2 regions of the Halobacillus salinarum genome follow, and region 2 is predicted to be linked to the other one. Evidence: riboswitches for the same ligand, from Rfam matches in the RefSeq annotation. Region 2 holds a riboswitch; the other holds the start of a gene.
What was found. Region 2 has a riboswitch for cobalamin ahead of MUN89_RS00045 (ribonucleoside-diphosphate reductase subunit alpha). Riboswitches for the same ligand answer to the same signal wherever they lie in the genome.
Positions count from the first base shown of each region.

Region 1 (11,354 bases), 1.5 Mb from region 2:
TCATTTTTTGTTCTTGCCCTTTTGTGCTTCATGCAATTCCTCCGCACCAAGGAGGAGCATGAAGAAGAAAATTGCGACTGTGGACATGACCACGCACCGACGGGATCCCCGCTTAAAGTCCTGCTGGTCTACTCTTTATTTCTTGTCCCTATTTTCACAGGACTGCTCTTCTCTGATCACACGTTAGGTACGACGATCGCGCAGAAAAAAGAATTTAAATATGAAGCCTCGGGTTCTCAAAATACGGATTCCTCTATAAATAATAGTCAAAGTACGGGCAAGTCAGCCGGTAAACAGCAGCTTGATGAAAGTGGCATCATTACCGAGCAGCAGCTCCATCCTGAGCTTTATCAGCAAATGAGTTCAGAGAACAGCATAACGTTAACTACAGAAAACTACATGGGTGCGATCAGTATTCTTGAGGAAAACCCGGCCAAATTCCGAGGAAAAAAAATCACGATAGATGGGTTTGTCTATCGGGAAAAAGAATTTCCAGATACTCGGATCGTACTTGGAAGATTTGGAGTAACCTGCTGCATTGCTGACGCAAGTCTGTATGGGCTTATGGCAGAAGGGGATAATTTACAATCATTGAAAACAGATTCCTGGCTGCAAATTACGGGAACGTTAAACGAAGCTGTCATCAATGATTGGTCGCTGCCATTAATTGAAATCGATAGTGTAAAAGAAATGAACAAGCCTTCAAAGGCTTATGTATATGAGAACATCGATTATAGTAAACTCCCTTAAAAATAAAACCTCCCTATGGAATCCATAGAGAGGTTTCGGATGCAGGATATTTTTATTGGACGACTCTTCGGACTACGCCACTAAAGGTAGATTTCCAATAAGGGTTGTTCATCGAGTCTATCGTGACTCCAGTTGAACTGTTATCATTTAAAAACCTGCCATTTCCTAGATAAATTCCTACATGGCCATTGGTTTTGTACGTGTCAAAAAATACGATGTCTCCTCTTTTCATGGAAGAAGCACTCACGCTTATACCACGGTTGACGAGCGTATTGGTCGTTGTGCCCGTCACTGAACCCAAGTTCACTCCCGCTTGTGAAAATGCCCAGCGTACAAACGAAGAACAGTCAAAGGAACGGTTTGCAATGTCCGTACTGTTTCTGCCGCCTCCCCAGTTGTACGGAGAATTTCCAACAAGAGCAGAACCGGCATGAATCGCTGTTTCGATCGCACTGCTTCCTTTTTTCACAGTTCCAGAAGGAGCGGACGCCACCTCGACTTTATTTTGCCGGACTTCATGCTGCTGTTCTTTACGTTGTTGTTCCTTACGCTGTTGTGCGAGTCTTGCTTTTCGTTTTTCTTCCTTAACCAATTCTTTCTCCCGCTCGGAAAGCTCAGCAGAATCCTGTTCGAGGTCCTTAAGATCGCTGGAGGTAAGCAGCTGCTCTTCCTTCATCTTTTCTATTAAACTATTTTTCTCATCGATCTGATAGTTTAATTGCACTTTCACACTTTCCAATTCATCAAGCGCCTGCTTTCTCTGTTCCATTTTCTCATTTAACGCTTTTTGGTCGTGTTCCAGCTGCTGCTGGTTCTTCTTCTGTTCTTCCAGCAAATTTTGGTCTGCATTAACAATGGTCGTTACCGCCATCGCTCGTTCAATAAAATCCCCAAAATCCTGGGACCCCATGAGGACACTCAAATAGCTTGTCCGCTGGTCATTGACCTGCATTGCCCGCGCTCTTTTTTTAAGAACTGCTTTTCTTTCTTTGATCTTTTTTTTCGTGGCCGCAATGTCTTTTTTCAAAGACGCAATCTCTTGTTTCGTTTTTTCGATCTTCTCATTTAATGACGCCAGCTTCTCATTGTTTTCTTTTACTTTCAAGTTAATCTTAGACAAGGCATCTTTCATTTCTTTTTCTTCTGCCTTTAGTTCAGATAACTTGTTGGATTTTTCGTTCATTCTTTCTTCTACTTTCTTTTGCTCATTATGTACTTCCTGCTTACTCATCTGATCCGGATCATTAGCGAATACAGAATTATGTCCAAATAAACCCAGTAAACTCATCAACAAAATAGGAATAGCGCAAATACTGAACTTCTTCATCATCTTCTCCTTCTTGGCAATAATTTCAAATAATAACGGTTACGATCTATTGCAATTATAACAACACTACTTCGACAAGAACAGACAATTTATATTACAATTATATTTCATTTTCATATAAATAGAATGAATAGCAGTCTGATTTACCCATTAAAAAAGAACTCCCCTTACTCTGGGAAGTTCTTTGTCTTTGACTCTATTTAATCTCCGCAGGATTCCGATCGACGAAAAAGCTTCGAACCGTTTCATCGCTAACCTCAGATAAGTTTTGATACTTGTACTCCGGTTCATGATCTTTATCGATGAGCACTGAGCGGATTCCTTCATAAAAGTCGTCATGAAGGAGGAAGTTTTTTGCAATGGTAAAATCCTCATCTAAACAAGAAGACAGCGATTTTCCTTCTCCCTTGATCAATTGTTTTAACGTTACTTTTACGGAACTTGGAGACTTAGATAAGATCGTGTCGCGTGTCTTCCTTGCAAAATCGGTTTCCGAATTCTGAAGAGAATCCACAATTTCCTCCACAGTTGCTTTTGAGAAGTGAAGGTCGATTTCCTCCTGCACGTCTTTTAACTGGCTAGGTTGAGGTGGCTTCGCTGCAAATTGTTCCACAGCCTTTTGTAATGTGTCGTCTACTGAAAGCTGGTGCCAATCGATTTCTTCTAAATAAGCAAGAAATTTTTCCAAAGTATCTCTAGTCATATAGTCATCTGCAGCCCGGCTGTAGATAACATCTTCAGCTTTTAAGATTGAAGCAGTCAAAGCCAAGTAGCGTCCTGTGTAACCTGGAGCACGATTCAGAAAATAGGCTGCCCCTACATCTGGGAAAAAGCCAATGTTCATTTCGGGCATAGCCCACTTGGTTTTTTCCGTGACAATCCGGTAATCTGCCCCATAGCTGAGCCCAACTCCTCCGCCCATAACAATGCCATCCAGACAGGCAATAATAGGCTTACTATATGAATAGACTAACTCATCCACCTCATACTCCCTTTGGAAAAACTGTACGGCCTTCTCCATTGCTTCTTGACTACTTCTGGCTTTATAGAGTGTTTTAATATCTCCACCCGCACATAATCCCTTCGTTCCTGCTCCCTTAAGAACAATCAGTTTAACCTGGTCATTTCGTTCCCATTCCATGAGCTGCTTACCAATCGCATCCAGCATTTGATCATTGAGCGAATGGAGAGCTTCCTGTCTGTTTAACGTAATGGATGCTACCCCATTTTCCTGCTGCGAGAATAATACTTGATAATACATATAACCCCTCCTACGAGTGAATGAACTCAGGTTTCCGCTTATCAATAAAGGCGTTAATACCTTCCTTTGCATCGATAGTAGAGAAAAGCTCAGCAAAGTTTTTCCTTTCCAAGGATAATCCTTGTTCTCTGTTTTCCACAGAACTTTTCATTATACACTCCAAGGCCCTTGTTACACTGGTCATGCTCAAGTAAGCCGTTCACGACGCCCTTCCCTCCATGGATCAGATTTAATACCCCTTTCATGATTCGAGAAATCATTGTTTACTTTCAAAACATTTGATATATTGAAGAAGTAAAACTGAATACGTTTCAGATTCAGGTGCAGATAAGCTTAAAGTTTATTTGCTTAATAGGGAAATCGGTGAAAATCCGATGCTGTCCCGCAACTGTATATGGGAGCGAACTGGAAAATCCACTGATCTAAGCTTGTTTCATAGATTGGGAAGGTTCCAGGGAGTGATGATCATTAAGCCAGGAGACCTGCCTGTTTCAGCGAACATCTAAACCTACGAGGATAGGAGGTGTTAAGTGCGAGTGGTAAGAGTATGGCAAGGTCTGTTTCCTTATGCCCTGCTCTATCCAGATGAACGAACGCAACTTAACAACTTTCTCAGGAAGTTGTTTTTTTATTGCCTTATTTCTATTTCGACTAGAGGTGTTCTTTTGACGAAATCAACCGAGTACTACGTAAACCGACTAAGCTCATGTGTTATGAATCACCTGTTTTCTTCTGGATCCTGCTCCCTCAGAGAAACTTATGACCAATGGAAACAAGAAATCACGGAACTAGAAAACCGTGATCATGAGCTGAAAAATTTAGAAACAGCCTACGCCCTTGTCTTTGAAGAATTGGCCGGAAAGCCCCCGGCAATTTAATTTTTTGAAAGCGTTTACTATAAAAGGAGGGTCCTTATGCCTGAGCAAACGGTCTATAAACCCGGACTAGATGGAGTGGTCGCAGCCGTAACAAAGCTTTCTTATTTGGATGTGGACGCTGAAGAAATCGTTATACGTGGATATGAACTAATTGAGCTTGCCGAAAAAACGCAGTATCTCGATCTCGTTCAGCTGTTATTACGAGGTGAACTTCCTTCTAACAGCGAACGCTCTTCATTGGAGATGGCATTAAGAACGGAATATGATCTACCAGATGGTTTCTTCCAGTTGTTTAAACAGCTGCCGAAAGAAACTCACCCGATGGATGCACTACGAACTGGTATTTCTGCCCTTGCAGGCTACGATAAGCAATTAGAAGCGCGAAAAGAAGAGGAAATTAGCCAAACCGCCGTCCGTCTGTTAGCAAAAATCCCCAACGTCGTAGCAAACAGCTATCACATTCTTCATGATGAACCAGCTGTAGACCCTAAACAAGAACTCCCATTCAGTACAAATTTTCTGTACATGATCACCGGTCAAATGCCTACACCGACGGATGCAGATTTTTTTGATCAATCATTAATGATGTACAGTGAACATGAAATGCCGAACTCTACATTCACCGCAAGAGTGATCGCCTCTACAAACTCAGATCTTTATGGAGCCCTTACAGGAGCAGCAGCTTCATTAAAGGGAAACCTTCATGGTGGGGCAAATGAAGCTGTCATGCACATGCTGCTCGAGGCGAAAACGACTGATGGATTCCGCCACCTCCTCCACCAAAAGCTTAAAAACAAAGAAAAAATTATGGGCTTTGGCCATCGCGTGTATATGAAGAAAATGGATCCCAGGGCAACTCTTATGAAAAAAGCGTTAAAGTGTCTGTCCGATGACAAACAACGGGGAGATCTTTATGAAATGTGTGAGGCAGGAGAACAACTGATGAAAGAAGAAAAAGGTTTATATCCGAATTTGGATTATTATGCCGCTCCTGTGTACTACCTATTAGGCATTCCCATCGATTTATACACCCCGGTCTTCTTTGCTGCTAGAACCATAGGATTATGCGCTCACGTAGCTGAACAATATGGGAACAATAAATTATTCAGACCTCGAGTGCTTTATAATGGACCTCGCGGCTTGCACCCTTAAGCGCAAGCCCGTCCCTGCTTTTTTAAGGCAATATTACATAATAGAAAAAGGTGGAGATGAAAGTGACAGAAGTGAAAGTACCGACGACAGATCAGATATTAGAACAAATCGCCGATTATGCTGTTCATGGCTCAATTACTAGTCAAGAAGCTCTTGAAACGTCTCAGTACGTATTGATGGATACTTTAGGCTGCGGCTTTTTGGCTCTTCGATTTCCGGAATGTACAAAGCATCTCGGTCCAATTGTTCCAGGAACAGTTGTACCTAATGGAGCACGAGTTCCAGGAACAGCTTATGAACTGGACCCTGTCCACGCAGCCTTCAATATTGGATGTATGATCCGATGGCTTGACTATAACGATACATGGCTGGCAGCGGAATGGGGACATCCTTCTGACAACATCGGTGGAATTTTGGCAGTATCTGATTATCTCAGCCGGAAATTACTCGCTGAAGGAAAAGAACCACTGACCATGGATCAAGTGTTAGAAAACATAGTAAAGGCCCACGAAATTCAAGGGGTTTTAGCTCTCGAAAACAGCTTAAATCGGCAAGGACTTGATCACGTCCTGTTCGTTAAAGTCGCTACAACTGCAGTCGTAACAGCTATGCTGGGCGGAGGTAAAGAAGAAGTCGTTGACGCGGTTTCACAAGCTTGGATTGATAATTCCAGTCTTCGTACGTACCGTCATGCCCCGAATACAGGATCCCGCAAATCCTGGGCTGCCGGGGATGCGACCAGCCGCGGAGTAAGATTAGCCATGATGACGATGAATGGAGAAATGGGGTATAAAACAGCGCTTTCCGCACCAGAATGGGGCTTTCAAGACGTGTTTTTTAACGGTAAAGAGCTGACCATCGCCCGTCCGTTCGGCTCCTATGTGATGGAGAACATCTTGTTCAAAATCTCTTATCCCGCTGAATTTCACGCCCAGACGGCAGCAGAGGCCGCCATCGAACTGCACGATGAAGTAAAAGGAAGATTAAACGAAATCGATCGGATTACGATCACTACTCACGAATCAGCCATCCGGATCATTGATAAAAAAGGTCCTCTTCACAACCCGGCTGACCGCGACCACTGCTTGCAGTACATTACGGCCATCGGATTAATCTACGGAGAACTTAACGCAGATCATTACGAAGATGTCGTTGCCCGTAACCCCGAAATTGACCGGTTGAGAAATGTGATGGAGACCATTGAACATGAACAATACAGTAAGGACTATCTGGATCCTGATAAGCGTTCAATCGCTAATGCCGTGCAAGTGTTCTTTACGGACGGTACGTGTACCGACCAGATCGCCATTGAATATCCTATTGGCCACCGACGCCGCCGTGACGAAGGACTGCCGCTCTTATTGAACAAATTCCAAAATAACTTAAAAACACGTTTTCCTTTCAAACAAGTCAACCGCATTTTAAACTTATCTGAGGATTACGATAAGCTGGCGAACACACCAGTAAATGAATTTATCGAACTCTTTCGTGTGTAACCCATCTGTATAAGGAGGAACTTTCTATGTCCTGGATTGTTGAACCAAGATCCACACAGCCGGAGCGTGCTGAAGAATTTAGGGAGCTGATCGAACTGCCCGAAATATTGAAAATCCCTGGTGCTCACGATGGGATGTCCGCAAAAATCGCAAAGGATGTGGGTTTTAAAGCTCTCTATCTCTCAGGGGCCGCCTACACGGCCAGCCGCGCTCTGCCTGATCTCGGGCTTATCTATTCGAATGAGATGGCTGAAAAAGCAACCGAGCTTGTCCGCGCCTCCGACCTTCCTGTACTTGTCGATATTGACACCGGTTATGGCGGTGTCATCAACGTTGCCCGTGCGGCAAGAGAAATGGTTGACGCAGGGGTTGCAGCTGTCCAGATTGAAGATCAGCTGCTTCCTAAAAAGTGCGGCCATCTAAACGGGAAAAAACTGATTGAAGCAGAAGAAATGATGCAAAAAATTAGAACGATCAAAGAAACCGCCCCGACACTGGTCATTATTGCGCGAACAGACGCCAAATCCGTGGAAGGAATGGAAAAAGCAGTAGAGCGGGCAAACTTATATGTAGAAGCTGGCGCAGACGCTATTTTTCCAGAAGCGTTAACAAGCGGAGACGATTTTCGACACGCTTCTAAAACTATAAAAGCTCCTCTGCTTGCTAACATGACCGAATTCGGAAAAACACCTTACTTCACAGGTGAAGAATTCCATTCGTTTGGAATGGATATGGTGATTTACCCCGTCACCTCCCTACGCGCGGCTGCCAAAGCTTACGAGCGCATTTTCAAGGAAATCATGGAAAAAGATACTCAAAAGGGTCGACTGGAGGATATGCAGTCCCGCGAGGAGCTGTACGAAACAATTAAATACTATGATTATGAAGCGTTGGACGAAAAAGTAGCGAAAAGCATTCTCCCGGAAATCGGCAAAGAAAATAAATAAGTGAAAAGACCCTGCCGGCAGGGTCTTTTCTTTTGTTCTCGAAAAAAATCGTGCACAGCAAGTCTCTAAAAGAGAAGGCTGTGCACGATCGTTGTCTGCTAGTAAGCTTAGAAATTAATCATTGACTTTGGATTAATGGCATTGGTTTTTCCGTAATTCCAAGTGCCGCGGTGAAGTTCAAAGTGCAGATGAGGACCGGTAGATTGTCCAGTTGTTCCCATGGAGCCAACCCGGGTGCCTTTTTCTACGTATTGGCCTTCGCTGACGGCGCGGCCGCTCATATGCGCATAAACCGTTGTATAGATTTGACCGTCAATGGAATGGGTAATAAATACTACATTGCCGTAACTGCTCGATTTGTAGGAACGGAACACTTGTCCGGATGCCGCTGCTACGATTGGTGTGCCGCTGCTGTTGGCAACATCCACGCCAGGGTGGAATTCAGATCCACGTGGTCCGAAGCCTGAAGTAATGATCCCGGTCGTCGGCCGCATGAAGTTTCCACTCGTTACTGCTGGAGCAGAGCCTCCTGATGAGCCGGATGAACTTGAGCTTGAACTTGATGACGAGCTTGACGATGAACTGGAAGATGAGCTGGCTTTAGCTGCTTCTCTTCTCGCCGCTTCTTTACGTTTTCTCTCTTTTTCTCTTTTGATTTCAGCTTCAATTTCAGATTGTCTTTCCTGAGCTTTTTCCATAGCTTCTTTGATGGATGCTGCCTGTTTATCAAGAACTTCCTGCTGCTCTTTCAGTTCCATTTTGTGGCTATGTAATTCATCGTGCTGATCTTTTAATTGATCAAGCAGCTTTTGTTTTTCTGCTTTCTGCTTGTCCAGTTCAGCTTTAATGGATTCGAGCTCTTTCTTCGCTTCTTCCAGCTGTTTCTTCTTCTTTTCTACTTTTACTTTCTTCTCTTGAAGAAGCTTTTTCTCTTTCATATGGGTATCAAGAATGTTCTTATCCTGGTCCATAATCGTCGTCACTGCAGAAGCACGGTCCAGAAAATCGCCGAAGCTTTGGGACCCCATGATGACCTCAAGATATTTGACATCTCCGCCGCTTTGCTGCATGGCTCTCAATCGTTTTTCCAAAAGCTTTTCACGCTCTTCAATTCGTTTCTTTAATTGAGCAATTTCTTTTTTGAGCTGTTTAATATCTTCTTCGGTCTGTTTGATTTCTTCTTTCTTCGAGGCAAGCTTCTGTTCATTCTTCTTCAGCTTGTTTTCAAGATTCGTGATCTTTGATTCCGTATTGGACTGCTGCTTTTCGTTTTCTTTGATTTCCTGCTCTGTCTTTTTCTTTTTGCTTGAGACGTCATCCTGTTTATTATTGACATCCCCCTGCTGCTTTTCAAGGTCGTTAAGTTTTCCATTTACGTCATCTAGATCTGAATTGGCGGACACATGCCCAGACGAACTGAGCAGTGCCCCGGCAATGAGTAGTGTAGATAATACTGATAGATTGAACTTTCTCATCCGGCCCTTTTCTCCCCTTTTCCAATTAAACTTTTAAGAATTTCCGTACACTCATCACGCTTCCCCAAATCCCTATGAATGCTCCAATAGCTAGAATAATAGCTGCGAGCTGCCATGCAAACGGATTAAAAGGAAGAAGGTGAACAAAATCAAACTGAATCCGATCCCGCAAGTGGTAGTACAAGTAGTAGTACGCAGACACGACACCTGCGATCGGGATAATTGATCCAAGAACTCCCAGCAACATACCTTCTATAAAAAACGGCCAGCGGATAAATCCATTCGTTGCTCCTACAAGCTTCATAATTCCTATCTCTCTACGGCGGGCGATAATCGTAATTTTAATGGTGTTGGAAATGAGGAAGATTGCCGTAAAGACAAGGCCGATGATGAGCGCCAAGCCAATATTTCTTGCATATTGGTTAAACTGGAACAAACGCTGCACAATCTCTTCGCCGTAGTCCACTTTGTACACGTGGTCAAACCCTTCCACCTTATTAGCAATGTCAATCACATCAACCGGGTTTTCAGGTTTTACTACATAAGCATCGTTTAACGGATTGCTTTGTTTAAATAATTCAAATGCTTTCCCTTGATCGCCGAGGCTGTCGATCAGCTCATTCAGCTCTTCTTCTTTAGGAGAAAAATCCACCGTGCCTACCTCGGGAATATCCTTCAGCTTATCACCAAGATCATCGATTTCCTGATCATTGGCTGTCAATTCAACTAGTACTTTTATCTCAACATCTTTTTCGACAGAACTTGCGATTTCATTTAAGTTCAGCATCACGGCGAGAAATACGCCGACGAGCAGTAACGTTGTTGTAACCGCCCCGATAGAAGAAACCGTCATCCAGCCATTTCTGACCACACTTTTACTACCTTCACGAATATGTCTGCCGAGAGTTCTAATTTTCATAGCCATACTCCCCTCGGCTTTCATCGCGCACAATCATGCCGTCTTCAATAGCGATAACCCGCTGCCTGAATGTGTTTACGATATCCTGATTGTGGGTAGCCATTAATACTGTAGTACCACCTGAATTAATTTCCTCTAAAATGTGCATGATTTCCCAGGAGGTTTCAGGGTCAAGATTTCCGGTAGGCTCATCTGCGATCAATAAACCGGGATGATTCACAATTGCCCGGGCAATGGAAACACGCTGCTGTTCTCCCCCGGACAGCTCGTCCGGCAGAAAGCGGGCTTTATTCTTAAGCCTCACCTGATCGAGGACGTCCATGACACGTCGTCTTATACTTGCTTGCTGCTCTTCGATGACTTCCAAAGCAAACGCTACATTTTCATAGACTGTTAGTTTAGGAAGTAAACGAAAATCCTGATAGACGACACCGATTTGACGTCTTAAATGCGGGACCCGTCTTTCTTTAATTGATGATAAGTTAATATCGTTCACGAGCACGGTTCCTTTGCTTGCTTTTTCTTCACGGAACATCAGCCGGGTAAATGTCGATTTACCAGCTCCACTCGGTCCTACAATATAAACAAATTCTCCTTGATCGATATGTACATCAATACCATTCAAAGCTGTAACACCATTGGGATACGTCTTATATACACCCTTCATATTTATCATAGAATCAATCACCTTAATTTTTTTGTTTATTATCATGATGCGTGTTTGTGACAGTTTATCTGTCCCAAGTCCGTACCCATTATAACATCTTATTTCTATTTTTTTAGACATAAAATTATTACATTTATATTTCATAAACCCCTTCACTTTGATATAATTCGCCAAATTTCTCGTAACCCCTTCTTTTTTCCTAGAAAAAAAGCCCGACTTTTAAAAAAGTCAGGCTTCGGTTAAGTATCGCTATTTTTTGGCGGCGAGCCAGCTTGCAATTAAATTCTTATCCTCATCGCTCACCGATTGAGGCGGCATACTCCCTTTTCCTTTGGAGATGATTTCTTTAATATCATCCTCGGAGTATTTCTTTCCTACTTTCTGCAAGGAAGGTCCGTATCCTCCGCTCAGATCCCCTCCGTGACAGCTGATACAGTTATTTTCTTCAAAGGCTTGCTTTGCTTCTTTAGCATCCACATCTG
Region 1 is NZ_CP095073.1:1,450,794-1,462,147, reverse strand. Features, by position in the region: gene MUN89_RS07430 (TIGR03943 family putative permease subunit) at 1-750, shown strand, start outside; gene MUN89_RS07425 (coiled-coil domain-containing protein) at 803-2,038, opposite strand; gene MUN89_RS07420 (enoyl-CoA hydratase/isomerase family protein) at 2,274-3,338, opposite strand; cobalamin riboswitch at 3,641-3,842, shown strand; gene MUN89_RS07415 (hypothetical protein) at 3,869-4,216, shown strand; gene mmgD (citrate synthase) at 4,253-5,368, shown strand; gene MUN89_RS07405 (bifunctional 2-methylcitrate dehydratase/aconitate hydratase) at 5,425-6,864, shown strand; gene prpB (methylisocitrate lyase) at 6,891-7,811, shown strand; gene MUN89_RS07395 (murein hydrolase activator EnvC family protein) at 7,919-9,286, opposite strand; gene ftsX (permease-like cell division protein FtsX) at 9,312-10,205, opposite strand; gene ftsE (cell division ATP-binding protein FtsE) at 10,195-10,881, opposite strand; gene cccB (cytochrome c551) at 11,122-11,354, opposite strand, start outside.
Region 1: it holds a riboswitch for cobalamin, as region 2 does, so the genes downstream of both, MUN89_RS07415 (hypothetical protein) here and MUN89_RS00045 (ribonucleoside-diphosphate reductase subunit alpha) in region 2, are expected to answer to the same signal.

Region 2 (11,354 bases):
TGCTTTTCCTGTCTCGCCAGTACGAATTCGGTAGACTTCGTCAATGGTCGATATGAAAATTTTCCCGTCCCCAACTTCATTGGTAGCGCATGTTTCGGTGATGACATTGATGATGGGGTCGACTTCCTGTTCTTCAACGACCATTTCCACTTTTACTTTCGGATAGAGCTTAATTTCAAATCGGCTCCCGCGAAAGATCCCCTCCTGACCTTTTTGCTGCCCACATCCGGCAACTTCTGAAACAGTAAGACCTTTCACACCGAGTTCATCCAGGTTTTGTCTAAGTGTTTGAAAAGCTTCTGGACGAATGATGGCTTCCAATTTCTTCATGAATTTGCCCCTCCCCTAATGAATGTTAGGTTTTCTTACACAATTTGTTATGTCTAAATATAACTATAAAACAAGTTTTCTGAAAAATCAATAACAAATTTTGTATTCATGTAAGAAAAGTTGACATAAAAAATCCACCCGACTAATTTTGGGTGGATTTTTCTGTTCATTATAGGTCGTCAAACCCGTTGTCTTCAGAAACTTTCGTGTACTGCCTTGATTTCTGTTCGAAGAAATCTGATTTTCCCTCGTCTACCTCTTGATAAGCGCGGATCCATTTGAGTGGATTTTCGTTGTATTCGGGATAGGGCTTTTCAGCGCCAAGCAGCCGGCAGCGTTTATTTGCAATGAACCGAATGTAATCTTCAAGATCTTGGATCGGTATGCCGGGGAAGGAATCGCCGATAATGTGGTGAGCCCACTTAATCTCAAGCTCCGTCGCTTCTTTAAAGGTCTCTGTAACAAAGGAAAGGTAAGCATGTTTATCAACTTCAGGGTTTTCTTCAAGGGTTTCCTTGAAAATCCTTGCAAATAAATTGACATGGATCTGTTCGTCGCGATTGATATAATTGATCATCGTACTGGTAGAAACCATTTTTTGGTTTCTGGCCAGGTTGTAGAAGAAAGCAAAGCCTGCATAAAAGAACAATCCTTCAAGGACGACATCATACACAATGGACTTTAAGAAATTATCCAGATTAGGATCATCCGCAAATTCCTGGTACGCTTCTGTGATAAATTGGTTACGCTCTATCAACACCTCATCGTGCTTCCAATACTCAAAGATACGTTCCTGTTCCCCTTGGTCTACTAACGTGGATAAGACGTAAGAATAAGATTGGTTGTGGACCACTTCCTGGAATGCCAGCACCTGCATGAGGGCTGAAAGGCTGGAATCCGTTAAATAATCCGCCACCTTTCCTGAATAATCTGTTTGAATCGAGTCAAGAAAAGCGAGCAGGCCGATGATTTTCTTGAACGAGACTTGTTCTTGTTCGCTCAGGTTTGGCCACTGCTTCAAATCATTGCTCATATTGATCTCGTTCGGTATCCAGAAATTAGAAAGCATCGTCTTATACATAGGGTAGGCCCACGAATAACGATTATCGTCCCAATTCAGGACGTTAGAACTCCTTCCATTAATGATTCCGGTTGAAGCGTTTGGAGCTTCATAGTCAATGAGTTTCCGTTTTTGGATTGTATCGGACATTTAGTTCCCTCCTTAAGATGAGCAGCTCTCGCAATCGTCGAATTCCCCTTGCCCTGAAGTAGACCTTGTATAATAGGTAGTCTTCAAGCCGTTGCGCCAGGCATCCAAGTGCAAGTTGAGTAAATCTTTTGCCTGGATTGAGTTTCTGACATAGAGGTTAAACGAAATGGACTGGTCCACGTATCTTTGACGAACTGCGTTCTGCCGGATGCTTGAATGCTGGTCAATATCATAAGCTGATTTGTAGTACCAGTAAGTCTCTGGTGTTAAATCTGGAGCGGTTACCGGAATTTTGTAATCTTTCTTTTCCTCCGAATAGAACTTTTTAAAAATAGGATCGATGCTTGCGGTACTTCCTGCGATTAGCGAGGTACTGGAATTTGGTGCTACTGCCATTAAATAACCATTTCTGAGACCGTGATTATGAACTCTTTCTCTTAAGCTCTCCCAATTCCAAGAACCGTTTTTATTTAGACTTCGTTTCTCAAAAAAGCTGCCATTATCCCAGTCTGAGCCTTCAAAGTAAGGGTAGCTGCCTTTCTCTTCAGCTAATTGACTGCTCGCTTCGATCGTATAATAAGCAATCGCTTCATATACTTCGTTCGCATATGCTTCTGCTTGTTCTGATTCCCAGGCAATTTTCTTCTGAGCGAGTAAGTGAGCCCACCCAAATGTGCCAAGTCCGATCCCTCGATAGGATTGGTTGGTTAATTGAGCTTGCAGCACAGGAATTGAATTTTGGTCGATCACATTATCGAGCATTCGTACCTGTATGCGGATAAGACGCGGCAAAGCACCAGCAGGGATGGCTTTCCCTAGGTTTATGCTGGAAAGATTGCAGACAACAAAATCTCCTGGATCCTGTACGGTGATAATTTTTCCATCCTCAACATATTGCTGCTTCATCATGGTTGGACTCTGGTTTTGAGTAATCTCAGTGCATAGGTTACTGCAATAAACCATTCCCTTATGGTTGTTCGGATTCATTCTGTTGACTTCATCTCTATAAAACATATACGGAGTACCTGTCTCAAGCTGTCCAATCATAATGCGTTTCATGATCTCGATGGCCGGCACTTGTTTTTTGGAAAGGTCAGGGTGGTTAACGCATTGCTGGTACCGTTCACGGAAGGTGCCGTTTCCGCGTGCTTCATCATAAGAGTCTTCCAAGGAAAAACCCATGATCTTCCTGACTTCGTGTGGATCAAACAGATACCAGTCCTCGCGTTTTTCCACTGCTTCCATAAATAGATCAGGAATGCTGACTCCTGTGAATAAATCGTGAGTTCGTTGACGTTCATCTCCATTGTTAAGGCGGCTTTCTAGGAATGGGAAGATATCTTTATGCCAGATATCCAGATAAACAGCAACTGCTCCCTGGCGTTGCCCGAGCTGGTCTACGCTTACCGCGGTGTTGTTCAATTGCTTCATCCACGGCAGGACACCAGAGGAAACTCCTTTAAATCCCCGGATGTCGCTTCCGCGGCTTCGGATTTTTCCTAAATACACGCCGATTCCGCCCCCGTGTTTACTTAAATTAGCGATATCTGTGTTCGTATCGTATATGGACTGCAGACTGTCGTCGACGGTATCAATGAAGCAGGAGCTTAATTGACCGTATCTTTTCCCTGCGTTGGCAAGTGTTGGGGTAGCCACAGTCATGTAAAGGTGACTAAGAGCCCAGTAGGCTTCTTTGATAAGGGATATTCGTTTATCCGTTGATTCCTCTGCCATGATCATCATGGCAATAATAAGGAACCTTTCCTGGGGAAGTTCGAATATACGTCCGTCTTTCGCTCGTGCAAGATAGCGGTCGCCTAGTGTTTTTAATCCGATGTAGGTAAACTTTTCGTCGCGTTCTGGTGCAATAATTTTTTCCAGCTCATCTATTTCCTGTTCTGTATAATAATGAAGGATTTTATCGTTGTAGATTCCTTCACTTATAAGCGTATGAATAAGGGAGGAGAATCCTTTGTATGCTTCAGGCTGGCCACGATTGGCTGTTGCTTCTTGATACATCTGCTCCAAGTGGATGCTGCTAGCTAGAAACGTCCAATTTGGTTCTGTTTCATCAATTTCTGCTAAACACTCTAGAATTAAGGCCTGATACTGAGCGCGTTCCTCCATGCTCTCTAACCCCATGTCCGGGAGTTTCTTTGCAATTCTGCCCAAGTCCAATGAAGGGAAACGGGGCTGCTGGTTGGATAACCACTTGTTCCATGTTTTGTCTAAAGTTACGTTCATTCCTACCTCTCCTTTTATCCCTATAATAATTGCGGACATAAAAAAATCCGCTCTGGCATGAGCGGATGAAACCATGAAATAATTACTGAAACACTGTAAAGTACAGGTTTAGATTATTCCATCGCTTCATCTTCTCAATCCCCGAAGAAGGTGAAACTTCAGCGAGTAAAGACAGGTCTCCTGGCTGTCGTTCGAATCTACTCTGGGCCTTCCCGTGAATTTCACAGTGGCTAGTCCATTTCGCGAACGAGTACAGTTGCGGGGGCAGCTCCGGATTAGAACCGGATTCCCTATTAAGCCGTAGTGGCATCTTTTCATCGCTAATACTATATATAGTGTTATTAGTTGTTTTTAGTTAGCTTATCTTGTGTTTTATCATATCGAAGATTGTAAGAGGAAGCAACTATTTATTTAGATTATGGAGGTTTTTTTAATGGACTATAGAAGAAAAAGAGGGGAAGGGCAGGAGTTCGCAGCCTTATGATCTTTTGAAAAAAATAAAAGAAGGAGATTGAATATGGGAAATACATTTAACTGGCATAGAGAAGCAGAAAAACAATGGGACGGGCGAGCGGGGTTTTGGAGTTCGCGAAGTGAATACATGTGGGCGGAAGGCAGCAGAAAATCAATCATTCCCTTTCTGAAAGAATATTTGCCAGCCGGGAGTGAAGTGGCTGATCTGGGTTGCGGAGATGGGTTCGGCTCACAACTGCTTCACCAGGAAGGGTACCGCGTTTGTGGTGTAGACCTTTCAAAAGACATGATTGAAATAGCTAAGGAACGCATGGAACCAGCGAAACTGGAGTTTATTCAGGGAGACATTACGGCCCTCCCTTTTGAAGCTGACCGGTTTGACGGGATCATGGCCATTAATTGTTTAGAGTGGATTGAAGTTCCTGTCAAAGGGCTCGAGGAGATGAAGAGGATACTCAAACCGGGAGGAAAGTTATGCGTCGGCATCTTAGGACCTACAGCGAAACCGCGTATGAATAGTTATCCGAGACTTTATGGGGAAGAAGTCATATGCAATACTATGATGCCATGGGAGCTGAAACAGCTTGCGAAAGAAACTGGATGGAATCATGAAGGAGGGCACGGGGTGTTCAAAGAAGGCGTGAACGAAAAGCAGATTCAAAGTCTCCCGGAGGAACTGAAGAAGGCGGTATCATTTATGTGGGTCTATGTATTTACAAAAAAATAAACTGTTAAACACGGCTTCTAATTAAAAAAATAATGTAGTATTCAGATAATAAAGAATACTAAAATATGGAGTTGACATATTGCTTGTTCCATATTTTAATAGGAATATGGCCAACCTCACGTTTTTAAACATTCATTGATCAGCGGTGAACGCTGCACCCTGCTACTGCTTATTTCTTATGTCAGTTTATGCTGAAATTACCTTTGAGACCCCTTATACTAAAAGGCCAAACTGTCACATATAGATCAAACGAGAGGCGCCAATAGAGCAAAACAAACAGAAAGCGCTTACAAAATTATGAAGGAGGATACCGTATGAAGTTAACAAGTAAGATTTTTATTGGTTTACTTCTTGGTTTAGCGGTAGGGCTGGTACTTAATCTTGCTGCCCCTGATGTATTCAGTGTATTAAACAAATACATCTTTGATCCGCTTGGGACTATTTTTCTTAATTTAATTAAAATGCTCGTAGTACCGATTGTGTTCTTTTCGATTACTTTAGGAACGGCTTCGTTAGGAGATCCTAAGAAACTGGGAAGAATTGGTGGAAAAACCATTTTGTTCTTCCTGGTAACGACAACGATTGCCATTTCGATTGCGCTTGCTATGGCGTTCATTTTCCACCCTGGAGACGTAGCGGGGATTGACCCTTCCGGAGCTTCCTATGAGAGTGAAAAAGCTCCAACTGTGGTAGAAACCTTCACAAATATTATTCCTACAAACCCAATTCAGGCTATGACGGAAGGGAATATGCTTCAAATTATTGCTTTTTCCATCTTTGTCGGCTTTGCGCTGGCTATGCTTGGGAAGAAGACTGAAGGAGTTATGAGGCTGATTGAACAGGGGAACGACATCATGATGTTCCTGGTTAACCTGATTATGCGGTTTGCTCCTTATGGCGCATTTGGTTTGCTTGCTTCTGCTGTGGGAGAAATGGGGCTGAACGGCGTGGCTGCTATGGCATTATACATGATTATTGTACTAGCTACTTTATTTATCCATGCGTTTATTACGTATGGTTCAGCCGTTAAGTTCTTAGGAAAGATGAGCCCGGTGAAATTCTTTAAAGGATTTTTCCCTGCTATGACGGTAGCTTTCAGTACATCAAGCAGCAGCTCAACTCTGCCTGTCTCTATGAAAACAGCACAGGAAAATTTAAATGTACCAAAACCTGTCAGTAGCTTCGTTCAACCTTTAGGGGCAACGATTAATATGGATGGAACTGCCATCATGCAAGGGGTGGCCACTATCTTTATTGCTCAAGTCTACAATACGGATCTTTCCTTCGCTCAGCTTATTATGGTAGTCCTTACCGCAGTACTGGCGAGTATCGGAACCGCCGGTGTCCCGGGTGTAGGCTTAATTATGCTTGCAATGGTGCTCAATCAGGTCGCTCTTCCTGTCGAGGGCATTGCGCTTATCATTGGTATCGACCGTCTTCTAGATATGACTAGAACAGCGATTAATATTACAGGCGATGCAGCTTGTGCCGTAGTCGTGGCAGAATCAGAAAAGAAACATGACAATACACATGCCGCAGAGACTGCTGCAGGCTAAACGATAGAAAAATCCAGGCTGGTGACAGCCTGGATTTTTTGGTTGGTCAAACCTCTATTCACTTTGTATATCCCACAAAAAATTTGCCAGCAGGTTATCGACTTCGGTAAATTCATGAAGACCGGAATGTGTGGCAGCTGGATCATAGAGAAGGGCTTGTTTGTAATGATCCTTTGGTGCAATAGAGGAGATCCCAAGAGCGCTGCTGGCACTTACAAGTCCATCCCAGTAAGCATGCTCCTCATTTTCATTGATCACGCCAGCAATGGCAAGAACTTTGGTTGCTGAATCAAACTTGTCTTTATGTTCGACCATCTGCTGAAGAACCATTGAATTAGGGTGGAGGTCACCAAGGGCTGCTCCTCTATTTATATCAAAATACCCGTCCCGTTCAATTCCTTGAAAAGGACTGGCGATTACGACAAGCTTTTTTACAGCAGGGTACTGATCCTTATCTTGATTATTCAGTAGAAAATTGGTTGAAGCTAACCCGCCCATTGAATGGCCGACTAGATTAACCTGGTCAATCCCGCGTTTTTCGTGAAGCTGATGCAGAACTTTTTTCAGCCAGAACGTTTGGTCGGCAACACTTGCGCGATTATTTTCAAAGATGACCTGGATAAATGGATTCATCGAGTGAGGGATGCCGCCGCGAATGCTCACTCTCCCTCTTGACGAGACGTACACAATCATCCGCTGCTTCCCCCATTCGTTTTCTTCAAAGCGCGCGAGCATCGTATTGTAAGTGCCGGGGCCGCCTTTAAAACCGTGGACAAATAGGGTGGGAGTTAATTCATTTGTATGCTCAGAACTTGTTGAAGTCGTAGTTAAGAAAAATAAACCAGTGCCAATCAGTAACAGTATGGTCATGTAAAGGAACCGTTTAGTATAAAACGGATAAATTCTATAATTCATGGTCGTGCCTCCTAAACTCAACTTCCTACATTTTATTATATTTGCTGACAATTATAAAATTATTTTTTGAAGATTTTACAACAATTATCGATTATTGAAAGAAATTCCCTATAATTGATGATTTTTTTATTGCAGGCCTTAAAAAAACTAAAAATTGTCAATTTGTAATGGTATGATAACGGTAGACACGGTAAAAAGATGGACGGAAAATTAATGAAAGAGGAGCAGGAACAATGATCGATAAAGTTCTGGAATCTTATGGAAGGAAACTTGACAGTACAAAGATTAGGAAAGCGGTAGGAGAAGTTTATGAAATTGACTTGAAAGACGTCTCAGATAAAAGAGAAGGGAAAGTAACCCGCGCTTATCCGGAGGAAATAATGAGAGGCATTCGTCAATCACTTCATAAAGAACCCTCAGAAGAAACGGATCATTACATTATGACCTTAACTAAGCTTACAGCGATGGACCTCTATTTAAACTCCATTGATACACCTATGACCCCGGTTAAGATACGCCAAATGATCAATCATATTTTCGGGATTAATCTGGAAGGAATTTCTACTCTTGATGAAATCCGTGTATCTTTATATTCGAAAGGACAATGGATTACTCAAGGAGACACTCATCTTGTCGTTGTCAGCACAGGGCAGGGGATGTAGATGTTACGATTTATCCAACAGCTTATTATAAAAGTAAAACGAGGACAAATACATTCCCGGCAGAGTTAAAAGAGAAATTAATTTCTTTAGGATACGTTTATTATGAGGACAGCGGTGAGTATTATTACAGGAATTTATCCGGAGAAACGGTGCCAAATTCCTTTAAAGAACAAACAATGGCCGCAATTGGGGAAGTTGTAGATAAGTATTTACAGGAGATTTAAGCCGGATAAAGGAGAGGGACAAGTCTCTCTTTTTATATTTTGTAAGCCTTTTCAACTATAATTGTTTTCGTTAAAATGTGAAAAAAGGCTTTGATAAAGGGGGAGACGGCCTTGAAGTCGGATAAAATCATTTATTCTGTCCTCCTGTTTGCCATTGTAATCACAGGGGTGACTTCTTTTTATTACGCTTTGAAAGCGCTTCAAAATAATCCTAGTATGGAAAAGGCGGTGTCAAAAGAATCGAGCGGCCTTCATTTCGTCCTCATTCCTCAAGAGACAGACAATGATTATTGGCGTCTTGTAGAAAAAGGAGCACGGAAGGCGGAGAAGGAACAGCACGTTACCCTTGAATACAATGGTCCGAAAAAGTCCAGTGTATCCTCGCATATTGAGTGGATTGAAAAAGCAATTGCCTCGAAGGTAGACGGAATTATTACCCAGGGACTTCAGGATGAAGCTTTTCGTCCAGTTATTAATAAGGCCATTGCCAAAGGAATTCCGGTGGTCACGATTGACACGGATGCTCCTTCGAGTAATCGCTCAGCTTATGTCGGCACGGATAATTACCAGGCAGGTTTTCTTGCAGGCAAGGCGCTCATAAAAGACACGGGCGGAAAGGCAAACGTGGGAATCATTACTGGAAGTTTTGATACCCGCAATATGCAGCTAAGAGTGCAAGGGTTTAAGGATGCGCTTCAACAATCCTCAAATGTTCACATTCTTGACATTAGAGAATCACATATTACCCGTATTCAGGCTGCTGAGAAGACCGAACAGATGATCCAGAAGCACCCGGAAATCGATGCATTCTTTGGCACGAGTGCTCTCGATTGTTTTGGAATAGTTTCGAGTCTCCAGCAGCGTGGCAGGATTGACGGCACTTATATTATTGCTTTTGACACTCTTCCTGAAACGTTGGACTTGATCAGGGAAGGGATTGTAGATGCTACCGTCGAACAAACTCCATATCAAATGGGATACGAAAGTGTAAATTTAATTAAATCCATTACGCAAGGTAATAAGGTCTCTAAAATCCATCATACCGATACAAGTATTATTCGAAAGCAGAACCTGGAGCCTATAAAAGTGAAAAAGGAGATAATGCCATGAATAAAATCCAAACGAAATTAATGGCCTTCTTTTTTGTCCTCATTTTATTAATGAATGGCATTGCTTATTTTTTATACCAAGGAAGCCAGGATAACATTCGTCAGTATGATCATTTGCTGGAGCGGTTTTTCTTACTAAATGATGTAGAGCAGACGACCACCCAGATGTTTGATAATATGACGACTTACATGATCAAGAATTCTCCGGACAGTCTAGATCAGTACAATGAGGATCGCACGAAGCTGCGTTCATTGAAAATACAATTAGCTGGAAGCATTGACCGCGATCAAGTAGTCGTAGAAAACTATTCCAATATGCTCGCAAGCTTTCTTGAAGAAACAAAACAAGCGTTAGATGCTTATCAAAGTGGCCAAATTGAGCGTTATTCTTCTCACACCCAGGAAGCAGCAAGTATATCCGGGTACATTCAAGATACCACCCTTACATTAATCAATAATGAGCTGTCGGATTATGAATCGTTTTACCATAGTCTAGTCCTGCGGAGCCAGTGGATAGAAAAGATGGGAATTTCCATTTTCATTTTTACTTTGTTTGCTTCATTACTGTTTGCGTTCTGGTTTTCGCGAGATATGACCCGCCCCATTCACCGTCTTTCGAAGGCTGCGGAGGAAATTGCTTCCGGGGACTTTTCGGGCCCGGACATACAAGTGAAAACGAACGATGAATTGAAGCTCCTTACCGAAACGTTTAATGGCATGAGAAATAACATTCGTTCCCTCATTCAGCAGATGAAACAAAAATCTGAAATGCAGCAGTTAATGAAGGAAATGGAGCTGAAAAGCCTTCAAAGTCAAGTGAATCCTCATTTCCTGTTTAACACGCTCAATTTGATATCCAAATCTTCCTATATCGAAGAAGCACACCGCACGGGTGAACTAATTGAATCCGTCTCTGCCATGCTTCGATATAATCTTTCCCGGCTTGATGAACCAACTACTTTTAAAGATGAACTGAAAAGCATTAAGGAGTACGTTTTTATTCAAAAAGCCCGTTTCGGCAGCCGTTTTACTTTTAACGAGAACATTGCCTTAACCACTTGGCACACCCCTCTGCCGGTGTTAACGCTGCAGCCTCTAATTGAAAATGCATTTATACATGGGATTGAAAATAAAGAAGAAGGAGGAGAAATTTCAGTTATCTCTTATGAGACAGCGTCGGCGATGGTTATAGAAGTTATTGATGATGGAACAGGAATGACTTCAGAGCAAGTAAAGCAGTGGAATGACGTTCATGAAACAGCCCCTGTTACCGAAGGAAGCGGTCACACGACAGGTATCGGTCTGTTCAACGTCATTCGCAGGATTGAGATGATGTATGAACAAAAAGGACTTGTAAAAATAAAGTCACGTGAAGGAAAAGGTACGACCATTCAAATAAACCTGCCAATTCGGGCTACTAAGGAAGAAAAGGAGAGTTCTTATGAAGTGGCTGATTGTTGAAGATGAGGCTATTGAAAGAGAAGGCTTGAAGAAAATGCTCCTGGAAGCTTTTCCAGAACTCGAGTTGGCTGGAGAAGCAGTTAATGGAAGAGAAGCAGTGACGATGGCTCAAGAACAGAAACCGGATTTGATCACTATGGATATTAAAATGCCTGGTATGGACGGTGTGGAAGCTGTTAAACAAATTAAAAGTTTTGATCCAGCAGTTAAGATCGTAATGATGACCGCCTATGACGAATTTGAATATGCACGTGATGTTATGCGGTCAGGCGTCAAAGAATATGTTTTGAAGCCCGCGAAAAAAAAGGAGCTTGTCTCGACTATTGAAAGAGTGCTCGAGGAAATTGCTGAGGAAAAACAGGAGCGTAAAACTGCCAGGCTCGGAAACTTATCGTTTATTCAGTCAGAATGGATTCAAGCCTATTTTACAGAGAGAATGCTG
Region 2 is NZ_CP095073.1:758-12,111, reverse strand. Features, by position in the region: gene MUN89_RS00055 (P-II family nitrogen regulator) at 1-330, opposite strand, end outside; gene MUN89_RS00050 (ribonucleotide-diphosphate reductase subunit beta) at 500-1,540, opposite strand; gene MUN89_RS00045 (ribonucleoside-diphosphate reductase subunit alpha) at 1,553-3,784, opposite strand; cobalamin riboswitch at 3,939-4,113, opposite strand; gene MUN89_RS00040 (class I SAM-dependent methyltransferase) at 4,302-4,985, shown strand; gene MUN89_RS00035 (dicarboxylate/amino acid:cation symporter) at 5,300-6,541, shown strand; gene MUN89_RS00030 (alpha/beta fold hydrolase) at 6,596-7,456, opposite strand; gene MUN89_RS00025 (hypothetical protein) at 7,690-8,118, shown strand; gene MUN89_RS00020 (hypothetical protein) at 8,061-8,342, shown strand; gene MUN89_RS00015 (sugar-binding protein) at 8,454-9,452, shown strand; gene MUN89_RS00010 (sensor histidine kinase) at 9,449-10,912, shown strand.